4 regions of the Rhizobium sp. AP16 genome follow, and region 1 is predicted to be linked to each of the others. Evidence: riboswitches for the same ligand, from Rfam matches in the RefSeq annotation. Region 1 holds a riboswitch; each other region holds the start of a gene.
The links. A riboswitch is a leader RNA that binds a small molecule or an ion and turns the genes downstream of it on or off. The one in region 1 is predicted to bind cobalamin.
Positions count from the first base shown of each region.

Region 2: it holds a riboswitch for cobalamin, as region 1 does, so the genes downstream of both, PMI03_RS07005 (ABC transporter substrate-binding protein) here and cobU (bifunctional adenosylcobinamide kinase/adenosylcobinamide-phosphate guanylyltransferase) in region 1, are expected to answer to the same signal.
Region 3: it holds a riboswitch for cobalamin, as region 1 does, so the genes downstream of both, metE (5-methyltetrahydropteroyltriglutamate--homocysteine S-methyltransferase) here and cobU (bifunctional adenosylcobinamide kinase/adenosylcobinamide-phosphate guanylyltransferase) in region 1, are expected to answer to the same signal.
Region 4: it holds a riboswitch for cobalamin, as region 1 does, so the genes downstream of both, PMI03_RS30445 (aromatic ring-hydroxylating dioxygenase subunit alpha) here and cobU (bifunctional adenosylcobinamide kinase/adenosylcobinamide-phosphate guanylyltransferase) in region 1, are expected to answer to the same signal.

Region 1 covers NZ_AJVM01000065.1:336,028-341,159, reverse strand. Annotated here, with positions in the region: gene PMI03_RS19755 (chloride channel protein) at 1-1,133, opposite strand, end outside; cobalamin riboswitch at 1,312-1,715, shown strand; gene cobU (bifunctional adenosylcobinamide kinase/adenosylcobinamide-phosphate guanylyltransferase) at 1,856-2,380, shown strand; gene cobW (cobalamin biosynthesis protein CobW) at 2,386-3,435, shown strand; gene cobN (cobaltochelatase subunit CobN) at 3,445-5,132, shown strand, end outside.
Region 2 covers NZ_AJVM01000009.1:58,396-63,527, reverse strand. Annotated here, with positions in the region: gene PMI03_RS07010 (bifunctional sugar phosphate isomerase/epimerase/4-hydroxyphenylpyruvate dioxygenase family protein) at 1-1,418, shown strand, start outside; cobalamin riboswitch at 1,746-1,981, shown strand; gene PMI03_RS07005 (ABC transporter substrate-binding protein) at 2,165-3,196, shown strand; gene PMI03_RS07000 (iron ABC transporter permease) at 3,193-4,221, shown strand; gene PMI03_RS06995 (ABC transporter ATP-binding protein) at 4,218-5,048, shown strand; gene PMI03_RS06990 (class I SAM-dependent methyltransferase) at 5,051-5,132, shown strand, end outside.
Region 3 covers NZ_AJVM01000074.1:154,355-159,486, forward strand. Annotated here, with positions in the region: gene metE (5-methyltetrahydropteroyltriglutamate--homocysteine S-methyltransferase) at 1-1,475, opposite strand, end outside; cobalamin riboswitch at 1,576-1,790, opposite strand; gene PMI03_RS31215 (hypothetical protein) at 2,036-2,392, shown strand; gene PMI03_RS25765 (response regulator transcription factor) at 2,487-3,095, opposite strand; gene PMI03_RS25770 (sensor histidine kinase) at 3,098-4,162, opposite strand; gene PMI03_RS25775 (AAA-associated domain-containing protein) at 4,288-5,132, opposite strand, start outside.
Region 4 covers NZ_AJVM01000095.1:34,256-39,387, forward strand. Annotated here, with positions in the region: gene PMI03_RS30435 (glycoside hydrolase family 25 protein) at 1-741, shown strand, start outside; gene PMI03_RS30440 (hybrid-cluster NAD(P)-dependent oxidoreductase) at 738-1,826, opposite strand; gene PMI03_RS30445 (aromatic ring-hydroxylating dioxygenase subunit alpha) at 1,830-3,074, opposite strand; cobalamin riboswitch at 3,172-3,376, opposite strand; gene PMI03_RS30455 (ACT domain-containing protein) at 3,603-4,004, opposite strand; gene PMI03_RS30460 (DUF6656 family protein) at 4,095-4,706, shown strand; gene PMI03_RS30465 (L-threonylcarbamoyladenylate synthase) at 4,765-5,132, shown strand, end outside.

The sequences.
Region 1 (5,132 bases):
GTCAGCGTGGTGTGATCGAAATAGGGAGCGCAATAGGCGAAGATCTTGCCGAGCAGCGCGCCCATGAACAGCGAGGCGAAGAACAGGCCGCCCCTGAAGCCGGAGCCGATCGAAACCGCGGAGGCAAGCGACTTCAGCAGGAGGAGGCTCGCCAGTCCCCATAGGGTGACTTCGCTGCCGAGGTTCAGATGCAGTGCGCCATGGCCGGCGGAGAGAACCTGCGGTGAGATCAGCGCCAGAAGGCCGACGACCAAACCGCCGAGCGCCGGGCGAAAGGGGGGCGCAATCGAACTCTTGCGCGCAAGTTCCTCGACGAAGGCAACGCCCTGCATGATCAGGATGCCGACGCCGGCGCAGAAGCCGCCGAGCAGGATGGCCGGGATATAGTCGGCGGGGACTACGGCACCGAACCGGCCGACATCGATGGCGAAATCATCGCCGGCAAGCATACGGGCGATGAAGGTCGAGATCAGCGCCGAGACGACGACCGGGGTCAGCGTCAGGATGGAATAGGTGCCGATGATCAGCTCGAAGGCATAGAAGGCGCCGGTGAGCGGTGCATTGAAGGCGGCGGCAATGGCGCCGGCCGCACCGCAGCCGACCAGCATCCGAAGATCGGCGCGTCGGAACTGCATCTTGTAGCCGAATTTCGAGGCGATACCGGCAGCGAGCTGGGTATAGCCGGCCTCCAGCCCGACAGAGGCGCCGAAACCGTTGGAGATCAGGTTCTGCACGGCGACGAGGATGCTGTCGGTGAGCGACAGGCGGCCGCCGTGGAGCGCATTGGCCTCGATCGGGTCGATCATCGGCTTTTTGCGGGTGCGTGACATAATGAGGATCATCAAACCGAGCAGGATGCCGCCGGCGATCGGGGCGATCAGCAGCAGCGACTTGTCGGTAATCTGCATGGCGGCCGAGCTCAGCCGGTCGTCATCGGGGATGCCGTAGACGAGGCTGTGCAGCTCGCGCGAAATGAGACTCATCGCCGTGACGGCGCAGCCGGAGGTGACGCCGACGAAAGCGCCGGCAATGACGAGCCCTAGCTCGCCACGACGAAAAAGCGCTCTCAGCCGGCTAGCGCTGAAAAAGGCGGAGAGAACACCAAGACGGCGTGGTTGAAATTTCTGCAACATGGGGAACTGACGATAGTTTCGTGCTCAGGTTTATATACCTGGCTTCCATAAACTCCTAACATCAAACAATTACGGCAAAAAGACTGCGCGATCAGTGGTTCCCGAGCTATTTTCGCTGTTGGAACAGCCGATGTCGCATAGGCAGCCTTGATTGACTTGCCAGGGCCGAAAGCCTAATCATTGCAGCATAACGAATGGTTCCCGAGCGGCGATCTGTCGCATGGGATGAAAAGGGAATGTGAAGGGACGGACCCAATCCGGGCGTTCTCATCACAGCCGACCCCGCGACTGTAGAGCGGTCAGGGTTTTCCATTCGGTTGTGGGGCATTTCGCTGACAGTTCGCAATGGTGCGGGCGAGTGGAAACAGCTTCAGAGCCGGAAAAAGCCACTGGCGTGGCATCATGATCAACCAGGGCTGGACGCCTCTAATATCTACGAATCGTCCGCTTTTTCATGATGATCTGCCGGGAAGGCGAGGAAGATCCGCTGGTGCATGAGCGGGGGCGACCGGTTTCGGTTCGCCTCCGCTTGCTGCACCTTACCCGCGAGCCAGGAGACCTGCCATGCGTACCGGGCGCAAAGCCTATTTTGGGACGCATGTCTCGTTGCCAGCACGGAGGTTGTCATGGCGCCAAACGAATTTTTCGCGCGTAAGCGCCGGCTTTTCGGGCCTAGCTGCTTTGTGCCGATCTGCCCGATCGTGCGGGGGCGGTAATAGCTAATGTCATCCCCCCCATCCCGCGCTGTCTTCGTTTTCGGCGGCGCGCGCTCCGGCAAATCCCGATTCGCCGAATCCCTGATCTCCGATACCGGTCTTGACCGTCATTATGTGGCGACCGGGCAGGCCTGGGATGAAGAGATGCGCGATCGCATTGCACAGCATCGCAATGATCGCGGCGACCTCTGGACGACGCATGAAGAGCCACTCGACCTCACGGCACGGCTGGCGGCGATCGACGGCGATGATCGTGCCGTTCTCGTTGATTGCCTGACGCTCTGGGTCACCAACCTGATGATGGCCGAGCGTAATATCGCGGCGGAGTTTTCCGCTCTCACCGAATTTCTGCCGAAGGCCAAGTCGCGGCTCGTTCTCGTTTCCAACGAGGTCGGGCTCGGCATCGTGCCGGAAAACCGCATGGCGCGCGAGTTTCGCGATCATGCCGGCCGGCTGCACCAGATGATCGCGGCGGCAAGCGCCGAAGTCTATTTTATCGCGGCGGGACTGCCGCTGAAAATGAAGGGTTAATCCGCATGAACCAGGAAAAGATTCCCGCCACCGTCATCACCGGCTTCCTTGGCGCCGGCAAGACGACGATGATCCGCAATCTGTTGCAGAACGCCGGCGGCAAGAAGATCGCCCTGATCATTAATGAATTCGGCGATCTCGGCGTCGATGGCGACGTGCTGAAGGGCTGCGGCGCGGAGAACTGCACCGAGGACGATATCATCGAGCTGACCAACGGCTGCATCTGCTGCACTGTCGCCGATGACTTCATTCCGACCATGACCAAGCTTCTGGAGCGCGACGTGCGCCCCGATCATATCGTCATCGAGACATCCGGCCTGGCGCTGCCGCAGCCGCTGGTCGCGGCCTTCAACTGGCCGGATATCCGCACCCAGGTCACCGTCGACGGCGTCATCACCGTGGTCGATAGCGCCGCCGTCGCCGCCGGCCGTTTCGCCGATGATCACGACGCCGTCGAAGCCCGTCGCGTCGAGGACGATTCGCTCGATCACGAAAGCCCGATCGAGGAACTGTTCGAGGATCAGCTCACCTGCGCCGACCTGATCGTTCTCAACAAGACCGACCTGATCGACGTCGCCGGCCTTGGCCGCGTCCGCGCCGAAGTCGCGTCGCGCACCGTGCGCAAGCCGACGATCATCGAGGCGAAGAATGGTGACGTCCCGGCCGCCATCCTGCTCGGCCTCGGCATCGGCACGGAAGCCGATATCGCCAACCGCAAATCGCATCATGAGCTGGAACACGAGGACGGCGCACCGCACGATCACGACGAATTCGACAGCTTCGTCGTCGAGCTCGGCCCGATCGCCGATCCCACTTCGTTCATCGAAAAGCTGAAGGGCGTGATTTCCGAACATGATGTCCTGCGTCTCAAGGGTTTTGCCGATGTGCCCGGCAAGCCGATGCGCCTGCAGATCCAGGCCGTCGGCAGCCGCATCGACCATTATTTCGACCGCGCATGGACGCCGGGCGAAGCGCGCGCCACGCGGCTGGTGGTGATCGGGCTGCATGAGATGGACGAAGGGATCGTGCGCAAGTCGATCGAGGCTTTGGTCTAAGGCAGAGCCATGCATCTCCTCCTAGCGCAAAAGGGAACGATCAGCGACGGCGAGGAGGCGATCGATCTCGGTCAGTCGCCGGGTGATATCCTGTTCCTGTCGGCGGCCGATACCGAGCTTGCGGCAATCGCCGCCGCCCATGGGCAGGGAGAGGCTGGCTATTCGCTGCGGCTCGCCAGCCTGATGAGCCTCAAGCATCCGATGTCGGTCGATACCTATGTCGAGCGGACAGCAAGGCATGCGAAGCTGATCATCGTCCGGGCGCTTGGAGGTGCCAGCTATTTCCACTATGCGCTCGAGGCGCTGCATGCTTGTGCTGCGCGTAGCGGTACGCTGATCGCCGTGCTGCCGGGGGATTCGAAGTCCGATCCGGGGCTGATGCCGTTTTCCAATATCGCGCTCGATGATCTCAATGCGCTGTGGTCCTACCTGATCGAAGGCGGGGATGCGAATTCGCGGGCGTTTCTTGGCTATGCCGAGGCGATGCTGTCGGGGGCAGAGAAGCCGGCAACGGCATCACCGCTGATGAAGGCCGGGATCTGGTGGCCGGGCAGGGGCGTGATTGGGGTTGAGGAGTGGAAGAGTATCTCCGAATTGGCGGTCCCGGAGGGACTCGAACCCCCAACTATTGCCATCTCCTTCTATCGCGCCCTCGTCCAGAGCGGTGAAACCAAGCCTGTGGAGGCCTTGATCGAAGCCGCTATCGCCGAGGGCATGCGGCCGCTGCCGGTGTTTGCCTATAGTCTCAAAGATCCGGTATCGATCGGTATCCTAGAGAGCGTTTTCACCGAATTGAAGCCGGATGTCGTCATCAACACGACCGGGTTTGCGGTTTCGGCGCCGGGTGCCGATCGCCAGCCGACCGTGCTGGAGACGAGCGATGCAGTCGTGCTGCAGGCGATCTTTTCCGCTTCATCGAGAGAGGCCTGGGATGCCTCGTCACAGGGGCTTTCGGCGCGCGATCTCGGCATGAATGTCGCGCTGCCCGAGGTGGATGGGCGTGTGCTTGCCCGCGCCGTCTCGTTCAAGGCGGCGGCGCGCTATGATGAGCGCGTCGAGGCCAATATCGTTGCCAGTGAGCCGGCCGTTGACCGCATGTGTTATACGGCGCGGCTTGCCGCCAATTGGGCGCGGTTGCGCAGGACGCCGCCATCGGAGCGGCGCGTGGCGCTGGTCATGGCCAATTATCCGAATCGGGACGGACGGCTTGGCAACGGCGTCGGGCTCGATACGCCGGCGGGTACGATCGAGGTGCTGAAGGCGATGAGGGCGGCGGGTTACCCGGTCGCCGATCTGCCTGGTGATGGCGATGCGCTGATCCGGTATCTGATGGACGGGCCGACCAATTCCGGTCACGATGGCAAGGTTATTCGCGAGACACTTTCTTTAAGCGAATACAAATATTTCCTCGCGTCTCTTCCGATACAGATTCAGGATGAAATCGTTGCTCGTTGGGGCAATCCCGAGAGCGATCCCTATGTTCGCGACGGCGTTTTCGCGCTGCCCTTCACCCGCTTCGGCGAGGTGCTGGTCGGCATCCAGCCGGCGCGCGGCTATAATATCGATCCGAAGGAAAGCTATCATTCCCCGGATCTTGTGCCGCCGCATGGCTATCTCGCTTTCTATGCGTTCCTGCGCCAATCCTTTGGCGCGCATGCGATCATCCATATGGGCAAGCATGGCAATCTCGAATGGCT
Region 2 (5,132 bases), on a different contig from region 1:
CCAATATCGGCCTGATCCTCGACAGTTTTCACACGCTGTCGAGGAAGATCGACATCAACTCGATCCGCTCCATTCCGAAGGACAAGATCTTCATCGTCCAGCTGGCGGATGCGCCGCTCATCGACATGGACCTGCTCTATTGGAGCCGGCACTTCCGCAACATGCCCGGCGAGGGCGATCTGCCGGTGACGGCCTTCGCGATCGCTGTTGCCGAGACCGGCTATGACGGCTATTTCTCACTGGAGATCTTCAACGACCAGTTCCGCGGCGGCTCGTCGCGCTCGATCGCGGCTGACGGATATCGCTCGCTGATCTATCTTGGCGACCAGGTACGCCGCAATCCCAATGCCCGCGGCCTGAGTGTCGCGGCCATGCCTGACCGGGCTTCTGTCAAAGGTGTGGGTTTCGTGGAATTTTCCGCCGACGAGGAAGATGCGGGCGATCTCATCGGTCTCCTGCGCACGCTCGGCTTCCGCAAGGTGGCGGTGCATAGGACGAAGACGGTGAGCCTCTTTCAGCAGGGCGATATCCGTATTCTCGTCAATACCGACAGCGCCGGATTTGCCAATTCTTCCTTCGCCGTACATGGCACTTCGGCCTATGCGATGGCGCTCATCGTAGACGATGCCCAGGCCGCGCTTGCTCGGGCGGTCGCTCTCGGCGCCGAGCCCTTCGGCCAGCCGGTTGCCCCGGGCGAAGTGGAGATGCCGGCGATCCGCGGCGTGGGCGGCGGATTGATCTATCTCATCGACGACAAGGGCGATCTCGGCCATTTCGCCGAAATCGATTTTCTGACCGTCGAGGACGACGTGGAGGTCGCTCCGGCCCACCTCCTGCATGTCGACCATATCGCCCAGACGGTTGCCTATGACGAGATGCTGACCTGGCTTCTCTTCTACAGTTCGATCTTCGAGACCCACAAGACGCCGATGGTCGACATCATCGATCCGGCCGGCGTGGTGCGCAGCCAGGTGGTGGAGAATGACGCCGGCACGCTGCGGATTACTTTGAACGGGGCAGAGAACCGCCGCACGCTGGCCGGTCACTTCATCGCAGAAAAATTCGGCTCTGGCGTACAGCACCTCGCTTTCCAGACCGCCGACATCTTCAAGACGGCCGAAGCGCTGCGGAAGAATGGTTTTCAGCCTCTGCCGATCTCGCCGAACTATTACGGTGACGTCGAAGCCCGCTTTGGTCTCGATCCTGAGCTGACTGAGCGGCTGAAAGTGGAGAATATTCTCTATGACCGTGACGAGCATGGCGAATTCTTTCAGCTCTATAGCGGCACCTTCGGTGAGGGCTTCTTCTTCGAGATCGTTCAGCGCAATGACTATCGGGGATATGGCGCTCCGAACGCCATCTTCCGCATCGCCGCGCTCAAGAAGCATCTCCGGCCGGAGGGCCTTCCAAGGGAGTGAACTTGGTATCACGGTGCCTCAGTCCGGATTTCGTATGAAATCAAGCCCGAGATATCTGTAGCCCGATCATCATATCTGCGCCAAACCGGCAGGCAGCCGTCACCTATCGCATTGCTTAGTCACGCCAGTCTCGGCGACTATTCCACAGCATTTCATAAAACGGATCGTGCAAACTGGACAGCTCTCAGAAAGTTTGGTAGCAAACGTAATGTTATTACGTAACTATGGGAATTTATCATGATATCCAGATCGATGATGGTCGGAGGCTTGGCCGCGAGGGGTATTTTCAAGTGGGCGACTTCGCGGCTTGACGCAACCGTCGTGCTTGGCATAACTGGAAGCGACGGTTCCCCGACGATGACTCCGAGGGGATTAATAGGGAACACGGTGAGGACGACCCAAAAGGGACCAAGACCGTGGCTGCCCCCGCAACTGTAAGCGGATTGCCGTCCATCCTCGTGGTGCCGAAAGGCGCCATGCCACTACGCCGATCAGGCGCGGGAAGGCAGATGGACGACTGATATCCGTGAGCCAGGAGACCTGCCGTCGAAGATCTATCCATTGTCACGGGCGGGGATGCCCGAAACAGGAGCAGGACATGACCATCCTTCACGCTTCGCAGCGCCTTGATGCGCTGCCTTCCCCGAATTTTGACGATCATTCGACCGCTCGGAATGCCTGTTGGGCATTCTGACTTTCACCACCGCCCTTTTCGGGCGGCGTTCACATCACTTCGGGGAATTATGATGAAGACCATTTTCAAGCGGCCATTGCGCGCCGGCCTATTCGCGATGTCGTTGATCGTCGCCGGCTTGCCGGGGCAGGCGGGAGCTGCGGAAACCAGCTACCCTCTTACGCTCCAGAACTGCGGCCGGCAGATCACCATCCAGAAGGCGCCGTCGCGCACGGTCTCTATCGGCCAGAGCACAACGGAAATCCTCTACAGCCTCGGTGTTGCCGACAAGGTGGTCGGCACCGCACTCTGGGTTGGACCGGTTCTCAAGGGCTATGAGGACGTCAACGCCAAGATCGAGCGCCTTGCCGACAACGATCCGAGCTTCGAAAGCGTCGTCGGAAAGAAGCCGGATATCGTCACCGTTCAGTTCCAGTGGCAGGTGGGACCGGAAGGCGTGGTCGCCAAGCCGGAACAGTTCGAGGAGCTAGGCATCCCGGTCTATACATCGCCGTCCGATTGCGTCGGCAAGGAGAACTCCGGCTCCAGCGATGGCGTCCGCCATCAGGTCTTCACTATGGATCTCGTCTATCAGGAGATCCGCGATCTCGCGAAGATCTACAATGTGCAGGACAAAGGCGAGGAAGTGGTCGCCGATCTCAAGCAGCGCGAAGCGGCAGCCCGCGCCAAGGTTTCTTCCGCACAGGGCAAGCTTTCTGCCGTCTTCTGGTTCTCCAGCGCCAAGGATGCCGATCCCTACGTGGCGGGCCGCAATGGCGCGCCGGGCTACATCATGTCGGCGCTCGGCATCAAGAATATCATCGAGACCGATGATGAGTGGCCGACGGTCGGCTGGGAGACGATTGCCAAGGCCAATCCAAGCATGATCGTGGCGGCTGCGATGGAACGCCGTCGCTATCCGCTGGATAGCGCGGAGGCCAAGCGCAAATTCCTGGAAAAGGACCCTGTCGCGAGCCTGATGCCCGCCGTCAAAAGTGGCCATGTCTTCGAGATGGATGCGCAGGCGATGAACCCGACCATCCGTACGATCGAAGGCATCGAGGCACTTGCTGATGCTATCGCCGCGGCCGGCCTGACGCAGTGAACCGCGCCCTTTCATCGATCGGACGAACGGGTGCCGTCGCCTTGGCGCTCGCCATTCTTGTTGCCGCGCTCTGGCTGGGTGCGGCGATCGGCGAGACCTCGATCCCGCTTGAGACCGTCGCCAAGACCGTGGCCAATCGGCTTTGGGGTGCTGGCTATCCGCTCGAGCCGATCGATGAGGGTATCGTCTGGAGCTATCGGCTGAGCCGCGCGGTGGTGGCCGCCTGTTGCGGCACGGCGCTTGCCCTGTCCGGTGTCGTGCTGCAATCGCTGCTGCGCAATCCGCTGGCCGATCCTTACATCCTCGGCATTTCCGCCGGCGCCTCTACCGGCGCCGTCGGTGTCGCGATCCTCGGTCTGGGCGCGGGTTTCCTGACGATGCCGATGGGGGCTTTCCTCGGTGCGCTCGTCGCCTTCGCTCTCGTCGCATTGCTGGCTGTCAGGGCGGGGCGCGGAACGGCCGCGATCATCCTGGCAGGGGTCGTGGGCTCGCAACTCTTCAACGCGCTCACCTCCTTCATTGTCACCAAGGCGGCGACGGCCGAACAGGCGCGCGGCATCATGTTCTGGCTGCTCGGCAATCTCTCCGGTGTGCGTTGGCCCGACGCCTGGCTGGCAATCCCGGCTGCGCTATTGGGGCTTGTCGTTTGCCTCTGGCATGCCCGGTCGCTCGACGCGTTTACCTTTGGGGCAGAATCGGCAGCTTCGCTCGGTATTTCGGTGCGCCGTACCTATCTGGTGCTCGTGGGCACATCCGCGATGATGACCGCTGTCATGGTGTCCATCGTCGGCTCCATCGGCTTTGTCGGGCTGGTCATACCGCACGCGGCGCGGATGTTGGTCGGCGTCCGTCATGGCGTGCTTCTGCCGGCAGCTGCTCTGATCGGCGCCATTTTCATGATCGCGGCTGATATCCTGTCGCGCACGCTGATCCATGGCCAGGTCCTGCCGATCGGAGTGATCACCGCTCTTGTCGGCGCGCCCGCCTTCGCCTTGATTTTGAGCCAGAAGAGGGCGCGCGCATGACCCTGTCGGCAAGGAATGTTTCGTGGAATGCCGGTGGGCAAGCCATCGTGCGGGACATATCGCTTGATGTTCGCACAGGCGAGTTTCTCGGCATCATCGGGCCGAATGGATCGGGCAAGACCAGCCTGATGCTGATGCTGTCCGGCATCCGCAAGCCGAAGACCGGCGAGATTTTTGTGGACGGCACGCCAATCCGCTCTCTCGGCCGGCGCGAGCTTTCTCGGCGTCTGGCCTTGGTGGAGCAACAGGCAGACACCGGGGAGCGGATTACCGCCAGACAGGCCGTAGAACTCGGCCGCACGCCCTATCTCGGAGCGTTGTCGCCTTGGTCGGCGACGGATGACGCGATCGTCGAAGCTGCCCTTACCAATGTCGACATGCTCCATCTTTCCGGCCGGCTGTGGCACACGCTTTCGGGCGGCGAGCGCCAGCGGCTGCATATCGGCCGCGCGCTCGCGCAGCAGCCGAAGATCCTGCTCCTCGACGAGCCGACGAACCATCTCGACATCGGTCACCAGATCGGCCTGCTCGATCTCGTGCGCCGGCAGGATCTGACCGTGGTCGCGGCCCTGCACGACCTCAATCACGCTGCCATGTTCTGTGATCGCCTTGCCGTCATGAACGGCGGGCGGCTGGTGGCACTCGGTACGCCGAATGAAGTGCTGACGGCCGAATGCATCCGCGATGTGTTCGGCGTGGAGGTGGAGGTGGAGCATGATAGTGATGGCGGTTGCTTTATCCGCTACCGGGCGTCGGCAGTTCCACGCCGGCCATTGCGGGTCATCGATGAGGCTCAGCTTGAAAGCGCCAAGGTTAGGGCGTCGTAAACATGCAGGGCCGCAATCATCATCTGAAGGAAGACATCCGCGAGTACTGGTCCGAACGGTCGAAAACTTTCGACCTTGCCTTCG
Region 3 (5,132 bases), on a different contig from region 1:
TCCTGCCAGCGGATTGCCGATTCCGTCTCTTTTCTCAGGAAGGCATCGTAGTCCACATAGCTCATGGTTCCCTTCCCATGCGCGGCTCGGGCCTTGCGCACCTCGGCCGTCTGCGGGAACGACCCGATCGTCGTGGTTGGGAACAGGGGCAGTTTGAGCCGTTTTTCCTGGATAGCCTTGCGACGAAGGAACGCGTTTTGTCTGCGCTTTATGGAAGCGTCGAGGCCCTTGATACGACCATCGACCACGGGATCGTGAACCTTCGGCGAGGATGCCCGCGATGCCGCGGCAGTGGCAGAAGCCGCAAGGGCGTCGCCGATGGCGTTTCGTCCGTCGGACAGACCGCGCCCAAGAGCTACGACCTCGTCGAGCTTCTGTGTCGCGAAAGCCAGCCAGCGTCCAAGATCGGCATCGAGCGCCGTCTCGAGCTCAAGATCGATCGGCACATGGAGAAGTGAGCAGGAAGGCGCGATTTGTACCCGGTCGGCTCCAATCGCGGCAACGACCGGCTCCAGATGATCCAGGGCTTTCACAAGATCGCCCCGCCAGATGTTGCGGCCGTCGATGACGCCGAGTGACAGAACGCGATTTGGCGGAAGCTTCGCCAGGACTTCGCTCAATTGTTCCGGCGCTCGGACGAGATCGATATGCAGCCCCGCCATGGGACTGGCGAGTACGATGGGCAGGTTATCGCCGATCGCTCCGAAATAGGTGGCGACCATGATCTTGAGGTTGGGCACCAGTTTGTGGAAAGCCTCATAGGCGTGTGCGAAAGCGCTCCTGTCTTCGTCGGTCAGATCAAGCACGAGCGCTGGCTCGTCGATCTGGACCCAGTCCGCGCCGGCCGCGCTCAGTTCGGCGAGTATCCTCGCATAGACGGGAAGCAGCCGGTCCAGAAGCCGGATCGGCTCGAAATCCTCCTCCTTGCTCTTGGCGAGCTTCAACAAGGTGATCGGCCCCAGCAAGACCGGGCGCGTATGGATTCCCAGCGCCCTTGCTTCCCGGAACATTTCCAGCGGCCTGTTGGCCGTCAGCTCGAAAGCCTGGTCCGGCCCAATTTCCGGAACCATGTAGTGATAGTTGGTGTCGAACCATTTGGTCATCTCGAGCGCCGGCGCGCCTTGATGATGGTGGACATGGCCGCAATCGCCATGGCCGCCGCCCGTCGATCCGCGTGCCATGGCGAAGTAGGTGTCGAGATCGACCGGGCCTCCCCTCCAGCCGTAGAGCGCCGGGATGGCGCCGACCATGACGGCGGTATCGAGGACATGATCGTAAAGCGAGAAGTCGTTGGAGGGAATTACGGCGATCCCCTTCTCCTTCTGTAGCCGCCAATTGTCGGCGCGAAGTGTCTTGGCGACATCGAAAAGAGCGGCGCGGTCCGATTGCCTGGACCAGCAGGATTCCAGAGCGAATTTCAATTCGCGGTGTCGTCCGATGCGTGGAAAGCCGAGATTCGCAGTCAGTATGGTCATTTTCCTTACCCCGAGGGTTGTGGGCAAGGCATTGGAATGACGCATCGACGAAAGGCACAGGGGTGCCGATCGCAAAGCGGCACACCGGGACACCCCGCCCGTGGACGTTATCTATCGCGGCAGGTCTCCTGGCTTGCGGGTCGTCACCACCATCCTGTCTTCCCGAGGCGTCTTCCTCAGTGACTTTGATCGGATGGCGGCTCACCGCCTACAGTTGCGGGGGCAGCTCCGGCATGGACATTGCAGATGTCTTGACCGAATTCCCTCTTAGCTCCGGATCAGACGATCCGCAGAACCACGATGGCACGCAGGATGTCGGAATGTGTTGCTGTCGTCAAGAGATATAAAGATATCTTTATATGATCCTGCGACGCTTCTGGCGGACGCTTGCCTTCACGGCACGCAACCCTAGTTTTCATATCTGGGGAAATGCAGCATTATGGGGCGATGCTTTTGGAGACGATCGCGTTGGGACTGTATGAACGGTTTGTTCGGATAGCGTTCATGTAGAGTGCAATATCACCCATCCATGCCATCGATATCAGAGTGAGGAGCGAAGGATGTTTAGACGTTTTGCACGAGTTTCTTTCATCGCGTTGGCCGGCTTGGCCGCAACGCAGTTGATGCCATCTGTCGCCATGGCGCAGTATTACGGCGACGATGATGGATACAGGCAGCCGCCAAGATGGGACCGCCGCCAGGATCAGGACTGGGATGGCCCGCGCAGAGATCGTGACCGTGGTGACCGTGGTGGTTGCAGCCGGCGCGACCTTATGGATGCCGCCCGCCAGGAAGGTTTCCGCCGCATTGATTCGGTCGAAAACAATGGGCGACGCATTGTTGTCCGTGGCTGGAATGATGGCGGTCCCGACCGCATGGTCTTTGCCAATCGACGCGGCTGCCCGGCCCTCAATTGAGGCTCCGGTATCATCCGCCGCGACCAATGTAGGCGGCGGGCCAAAGCATAATGCCAAGGCACGGTTTTGATCGTGCCTTGGACAGACATTCCGACTATCCGAGCGCGTCGGCCATTCTGATGAGATCGGCGACGGATCCCGCCTGCATCTTGCGCATCGCCTGGCCGCGATGGACCTTCACGGTGATTTCGCTGAGGCCGAGTTCGGCGGCGATCTGCTTGTTGAGGCGTCCGCGGGCGACAAGCGCCATCACTTCACGCTCGCGCGCCGTCAGCGTCGCAAATCGCTCCCGCAAATCGGTCGTAGCAGCGTCCTGGCGAAGCCGGGTGCGATCCTTTTCCAAAGCTTGCCGAATGGCGTCGAGAAGATCCTGTTCCCGAAAGGGCTTGAGCAGAAACTCCACCGCCCCGGCCTTCATCGCCCTCACGGACATCGGCACATCGCCGTGGCCGGTCAGGAATATGATGGGCAGGGGATTGCCGGTTCTTGCCAGCTCGTCCTGGAAATCAAGGCCGCTTGCATCCGGCATCCTGACGTCAAGGACAAGGCAGGACGGACCGTCGGATCGTCGATGCTTCAGGAAATCCCGTGGCGATGCGAAGCTGCTGACGTCATAGCCGACTGAGCGCAGGAGGCTGTCCAGCCCATCCCGGACGGAGGGATCGTCGTCGATGACATAAATGGTCGGTTTCTGCTCCGGCATGATCATCCTCTTGCTCCGGTATCCGACGGCAGGATGAAGCCGAACACCGCGCCATGCGGGAAGTTGGGCGCCGTATAGACCGCACCGCCATGCGCCTCGACGATCGACCGGCTGATCGCCAGCCCCATCCCCATTCCTGTCGTCTTGGTCGTGAAGAAGGCTTCGAACATCCTGTCGGAAGCGGCTGGCGGCACGCCCATGCCGGTGTCGCGCACGCTGATGGTTATCTTCCTGTCGTCAGCTGCGGCGCTGACCAGCAGTTCGCGTTTCTCCGCATCGACGCCCGCCATCGCTTCGATGGCATTGATGACGAAGTTCAGGATCACCTGCTGCAGCTGAACCCGGTCGCCCGTCACGGATGGTAGATCATTGGCAAGTTCGGTGCGCAGCAGGATATGGTTTTCGCGGATATCGCTACGGACGAGCGCCAGCGCTTCCGAGATCGTCTCGGCCATGTCGATGCTGTCGCGCGATGGAGATGTTCGCGCAACGAGGCTGCGGACACGGCCGATCACCTCGCCGGCGCGACCGGCATCCTTGACGATCCTGTCGAGCGCGCGCCGGGCCTCCTCCTGGTCGGGAGGCGTTGCCGACAGCCAGCGGAGCGCCGCATTGCCATTGGCCACGATCGCGGTGATCGGCTGGCTGACCTCATGGGCGATGGAGGTGCTGAGTTCGCCCATCGTCATGATGCGCGACATGCGTGCGAGTTCGGATTGCGCCTGTCTGGCTCTTGCCTCGGTCGCCTCGATCCTGATCGCCAGATAGGTGGTCGCGGCGATCGCGAGCAGGCTTATGGCCCCGTTCACCGTGCCGGATTGGGAATCGCCATGTCGTGTCAGACAATAGCTGACTATGGTGAGGACGGCACAGACGATCCCCACGACCATGACGGCTCCAGGCCGGCCGGATCGCACGGAGATGAGGATCACCGAGACATAGAGCACCGCAAAGGCGATCTCCAGATTGGTCACCGTGTCGGCAACAAAGATCAGGGCGGCGAGCAGCGTAATGCCCAGCCACATCAAGGGCGCCTCGACCAGATATCGCAGGACCTCGCGCCTCATGTTGCCTTACCCTTCTCACACGAATCCGCCGCCGCACGTGCGACGGCAGGGTGCACGATCGGAAAGCCATGAGCAATGCCGACCATTGCGGAGTGCCAATGGTCGGCCATGATCGAGTGTCGCCCTCAACTTGGGTTTTCGAGTGTGAACAGGTCGGCATTCTCGTCATAAGCAAAATATTCGGCGTAACGAGCCCAGTTTGTCACGGCTTTCAGCGTGGTATCGGCATAGTCCTCCGACATGTAGTCCTCGAGCTCGTCGCGAAAACGCCGGGCCGGCGCGCGGTGCGTCGGCCGCTCGTCGAGAACACGGCGGATATGGGCGGCAAGCGGCACATAGGTGGCGAGATGCTGCTCGAACAGGCGCTTGCGTTCGTCGACATCGCTGTCGAAGAAGCGCAGGCCCGGTGCCGTCAGTCGAATGTCGCCACCTTCCAGATCGGCAAAGCGTAGCAGTTGTAGTGTCTCGGCGACGGGGAAAAGATCGTCGATGTCGAGATGGAGATGCGTGGCAAGCGGTGGCAAGTCCGCCTGTCCCCGATAAGGTTCGGCCGCGACCGTCTCGATCAGGCCGGACAGCAGGTTGGTCGATACCCGCGGCAGGGCCATGGCTATTCCCGTTCCTGGGAAAAGCCCATCGCGCGCCGTCGTGCCGGTTTTCGCGGTCATCCTTGCATAGATATCTTCGACCAGCATCCGGAAGGTGGGATCGAGACGGTTGCGCGGCTGCGGTAGGTCGACGCGAATTTCGGCGATGACGCGACCGGGGTTCGACCCGAAGATCAGGATGCGGTCGCACATCAGCACGGCCTCTTCGATATTGTGCGTCACCATCAGGATGGATTCGATCGGCATCCGGCCTTCGCACCACAGATCGAGCAGATCGGTGCGCAGTGTCTCGGCCGTCAGCACGTCGAGCGCCGAGAAGGGCTCGTCCATCAGCAGCACCTTCGGGCGCACGACGAGGGCGC
Region 4 (5,132 bases), on a different contig from region 1:
TTCGCGCACTGCAAGACCATGTGGCGCAAATATGCGGTCAGCCGCGAACTCTATCAGACGCGGCGGATGCTGGCGAAAATGAACGGGCTGCTATGGGGCGCCTATCATCTCGGACGACCCGGCAATCCGGTCGACCAGGCCAATCATTTTCTCGATTACGCCGATCCGAAACCGGACGAACTGATGGTGCTCGATATCGAGGGCCTTGATGTCCTGCGATATATGTCGCTCTCCGACGCGCAGGTCTTCGTCGGCCATATCAAGGTGAGGACCGGGCGCTATCCGATCCTCTATACCAACCACAATACCGCTCAATACATCGCCGACCACCGCCAGGATTACCCGATCCTGGCGCGGCTACCGCTATGGTATGCTCGCTACAAATCCGACGTGAAGGGCACTTTCCCGCTCGGCAACTGGGACACTTATGCCCTCTGGCAGTTTGCCTCCTCCGACAATTGCTCGGACAAGAGCTGTCCCTACAGGGTGCCGGGAACACTGAAGGACATCGACGTCAACGTCGTGCCGATGACCAAGCTGCAACTGGCCAAGGTCTGGCCACAGGGCGATCTCCTGCCCACCAAGCCGATGCCGGCGCCCGACATGATGATCGCCAAGGCGCCGAGCTGCAATGGTCCGCGGCAGACACTCATTTCATTAATGGTCGACCCCGTCGTCACGGCATCTACCCGCCGCTCGGAACCGGTCGAGATCAATGAATTGAACTACCAGGATTTTTAGGCTTCGATCTGCACATCCGTCTTAGGACGCGAACAGCAGGCGAGGATATAACCTTCCTCGATCTCGTCATCGAGAATACCGCCATTGTGGCTCATCTCGACCTCGCCCGAGAGCTTCATCACCCGGCAGGTGCCGCAGAGGCCCGACTCGCAGGCCGCGCCGATACGCACGCCAGCGCCGCGCGCGGCTTGTAGGATCGTCTGGCCCGGCGCACAGGGAACATCCTTGCCAGCCATGGTGAAGCTGATCGAAGTCGCCGCTTCCGTCGAGGCGTCATCGCTGACTTCGGCCAGCGGCGTTGCCGCCTGCGCCGGCTGGAAGCTTTCCTGATGATAGCGCGTCATGTCGAAGCCGTGGGCTACCAGCATGGAACGGACGGCGTCCATGAAGACTTCCGGGCCGCAGCAGAAGATCGTGCGGTCCATGAAATCGGGCGCCAGCAGCCCGATCTTCGCCTTGTCGATGCGGCCCTTCAGCCCCGACCAGAGATCGGTGCGGCCACAGCCTTCGACAATGAAGCCGAGATCGAGGTTCGGCATGAAGCGCGCGAGATATTCCAGCTCCGAACGGAAGATGATGTCGGCGGGGCTGCGCGAGCAATTGATGAAGGTGATGTCGGATAGCGGCGCGGTATCGGACATGTAGCGCGTCATCGCCATCATCGGCGTGACGCCGGAGCCGGCGGAAACGAAGAGATATTTTTCGCCGGGATGACGGATATGGCTGAAATCGCCGAGCGGACCGAAAGCCTTGACACGCATGCCGGGCTTCAGGTTCTCGAACATCCAGCGCGTGCCAATGCTGTCCTTCTGCGCCTTGACCGTAATGGCGACCGAGAGCGGGCGCGACGGGGTCGAGGACAGCGTATAGGTACGCATGACCGGCTCCGCAGCCGCCGGCAGCTCCAGGGTGACGAACTGGCCCGGCAGATAGCGGAACCAGTTGTCCTTGTCGGAGCGGAAGGTGAAGGTCATCACATCGGGTGCTTCCGGCGTTGCCGAAAGGCATTCGAGCAGATGCTGCCTGTCGCTCCAGGGCTTCATCTGGTCCAGGTGCTGATGGCGGAGGGAGACGGTCATGTTCATAACTCAGGCAACCGCCGACAGCTTGGCCTGATCGCCCTGCAGCCGGTTGATCATGAAATTCGCGTACCATTCGACGAACTGCATCACGCCGCCTTCATCTTCCGGCGAATAGGGGCCGGGCTGGTAGGCGGGCGAGCGGATGCCGAAGGCATTTTCCTCGACGATCCGGCGGTCCTGATCGTTGGTCTCGGTCCAGACGTGGGTGAGTTCGTCGATACGATAGTCGACCCCTTCGACCGCATCTTTGTTGACGAGCCATTTGGTCGTGACCTGCGTTTGCTCGGGACCGAGCGGCAGCACGCGGAAGGTGATCGCATGGTCGGCGAGCACATGATTCCACGTCGTCGGATAGTGGAAGAGCAGCAAGGTGCCGATATGGCTTTCCAGCACATCGTTGGAGAGCGGCCTCTGCACGGCGCGCGCGCCCGACATGGTGTAGCTCTCGGCATCCTGGATGAGTGGCATGCGTGCGGCGCGGAACTGGCCGGACGGCGACATGCGGAATTCGCTTGGAAGATTCGCCGCCTCGCACTTCGCCCAATGCTCCGAAATCACCGGATCGTCCTTGGCGCCCTGCACGCCGGTCGCGCTCGGTGCTTCCGGATAGGTGCGGCAGAGTTCGGGATGATTGGCCGCGCAATGATAGCATTCGCGATTGTTTTCCCAGACGAGCTTCCAGTTGCCCTTCTCGATGATCGTGCTTTCGAAGGCGACCTTGGTCTCGCCGAGGCGGTGGCGGACGAGATAGGGCTCGACCATGGCGCGGAACGGCGCAAAGTCCGGCGCCTGATCTGCAAGGCAGATGAAGATATAGCCGCCAATGCTTTCGCAATGGACCGGCTTCAGCGAGAACTCGCTCTTGTCGAAATCCTCCGGCATATGGCGGGCAAAGAGCAGGCTCCCGTTCAGTTCGTAGGTCCACTGATGATAGGGGCAGACGAGCTTTGCCGAAGAGCCGCGCTCGGACGTGCACACGCGCGAGCCGCGATGGCGACAGCTATTGTGGAAGGCGCGGATGACCTGATCGCGGCCACGAACGATGACGACGGGATAATCGCCGATCTGGACGGTGAAATAGTTGCCGGCGCGCGGCACTTCGCAATCATGGCCGATGAACAGCCAGTCGCGATAATAGATCATTTCCATATCGAGCTTGAAATAATCCGGATCGGTGTAGAAGGGCTGCTCCAGGCTGAAGCCCTCGCGGCGGTTCTTCAATTGCCGCAAAACGTTGCTGCTGATGTCCATTTGCCTATCCTTGCGCGGTAGCGATCAGCAGGCAGAGGACATGCACGATCGGCCGCGAACGACCGCAACGCAATGTCCCGACCGCCCGCCGCGGTCAGTAAATCAGTCTCCCCAAGGCTGGTTTCCGGGCTCTGGAGCGGTCCCCCAAAGGACCCCATGGCACCTTCCCAGGCTGTCTTAAGCCCAGTGGCTTCATTCGCCATGCCTTACTCCACCACCGTTGCGGGGGCAGCGCCGGATTTCGACCGGCTTCCCAATTCTCCGCCCCCCTAGCGGGCGGCACCTTGAGATTGATACCATCATAATCTGCGCCCCTCTCGCCGCTCTGCTGCAATGCGACATCCGCTTCGAAATTGACGACAGGCCCAAGAAGAGTTTCGCAGAGACCTCGCGGCCGAAATATCGGAAGATAATTCAAATCCTTATGCTCCTGTGAAGAGCATCGTTTCCCGCGCCGGCCTCTCTGCGTCCGCGGCGCCTTGTCTTAATTGCGACAGACCCGTCAGCGAACAGGCTTCAGAGCGGATATTACACGACGGAAAGCGCCTGCAGTGCCGCCATTGCGCGCCCGGCATCGGCCGCCGGCACGAAGATATGATCATGGTAATAGCCGGCAACGACATTGGCGCTGATCCTCTCGTTTCCCAGCGCCGTCGCAAGCGCAGCCGTGAGACCCACGGCTTCCAGCGAGGAGTGAATGTCGAGGGTGATCATCCGCATCGCAGGCTCGGCCGGGAGCCCCGCTTGTCGGGCCACCTCGACCGGCAGGATCAGCGTCACACCTTCCCTTTCCTGAAACAGTCCAACCGGATTCATATGAATGTAATCCGCCAGCGACGAGGCCGGCACACTGCAATAGACGAACTCGCCCTCGACGAGATCCGGCTTCATGCCGGCAAGCAGCAGCTTGAGATCGGTAATGCCGGGCATGGTTCTGGTCCTCTTCAGCGATCCATCAGCAAGCCCGGCTCAAGCTAGATGATCTATCATTCGGTATCCAGATCTCCATCGCGAGCCGGCATGGCAAAGCTCAGATATTTCGATGCCAAGAAACCCGCCGACCCGGAGCCGACGCTGCCGGCACCGGGGTATACGGAATTCCTGCGCACCGGGCGTATCAATCGCGACAAGACGCATTGGCTCGCCGAAGAACGGCGTTACCTCACCTTCGAGGAAGTGGCCGAACGCACGGCAACCAAGCTCAGAAACGCCGGCGAGACAACCCATGGCCGGCTCAATAGCTTTCACCAGTCGATCCGCTTTCCGAAACTGATTTTCCATCACACGCTCAGGGACACACCGCATCTCGGCTATTGCCATGTCACCGCCGCGCGGACGCAATTTGCGCAGTACGAGGAAGTGAGCTGGGCTTTCTACATCGCCAATTTCTTCGCCCGCCTCGGCCAGAACGATAATTTCTTCGAAGACATCAGCCTGAAATATTCGCGGATGTATTTCGCCGTCGCTATAAGGCCGGATGAGGACGCTTCGAAGAAGAAGCTGACGATCAATCGCGAGGTGCGCGGCAACGGCGTGCTCTTCCACACACACGATCCGCAGATCGCCATCCGCAATGTGTTGCTGCTCGGCGCGCGCAACGAACAGCTCCGCGACATCATTCGCCAGCTTTGATCATTGATCCCCAAACTTGAAAAGCATAAGAACGGCCTGAACGGCAATCGGTCAGGCCATGGCGCGACATATAGACATTCTCCAGCATCCAGAGGCGGCAATAGCGGCGGCAACGGCAACTCTCGCCGAAGGTCTGCCGATCGGGCTGCCGACCGAGACGGTCTACGGGCTCGCCGCCGACGCCACCAACCCCGCCGCCATCACCCGTATCTACGAGACCAAGGGACGGCCACGCTTCAATCCGCTGATCTGCCACATGAGCGACCTCGCCATGGCCGAGCGCTACGCGATCTTCGATCCCGTTTCGCGAAAGCTGGCGGAAGCCTTCTGGCCCGGTCCGCTGACGCTGGTTTTACCGCTGCGCCCGGAAAGCGACATTCATCCGCTGGCGACCGCCGGGCTCGATACGGTCGGCATCCGGATACC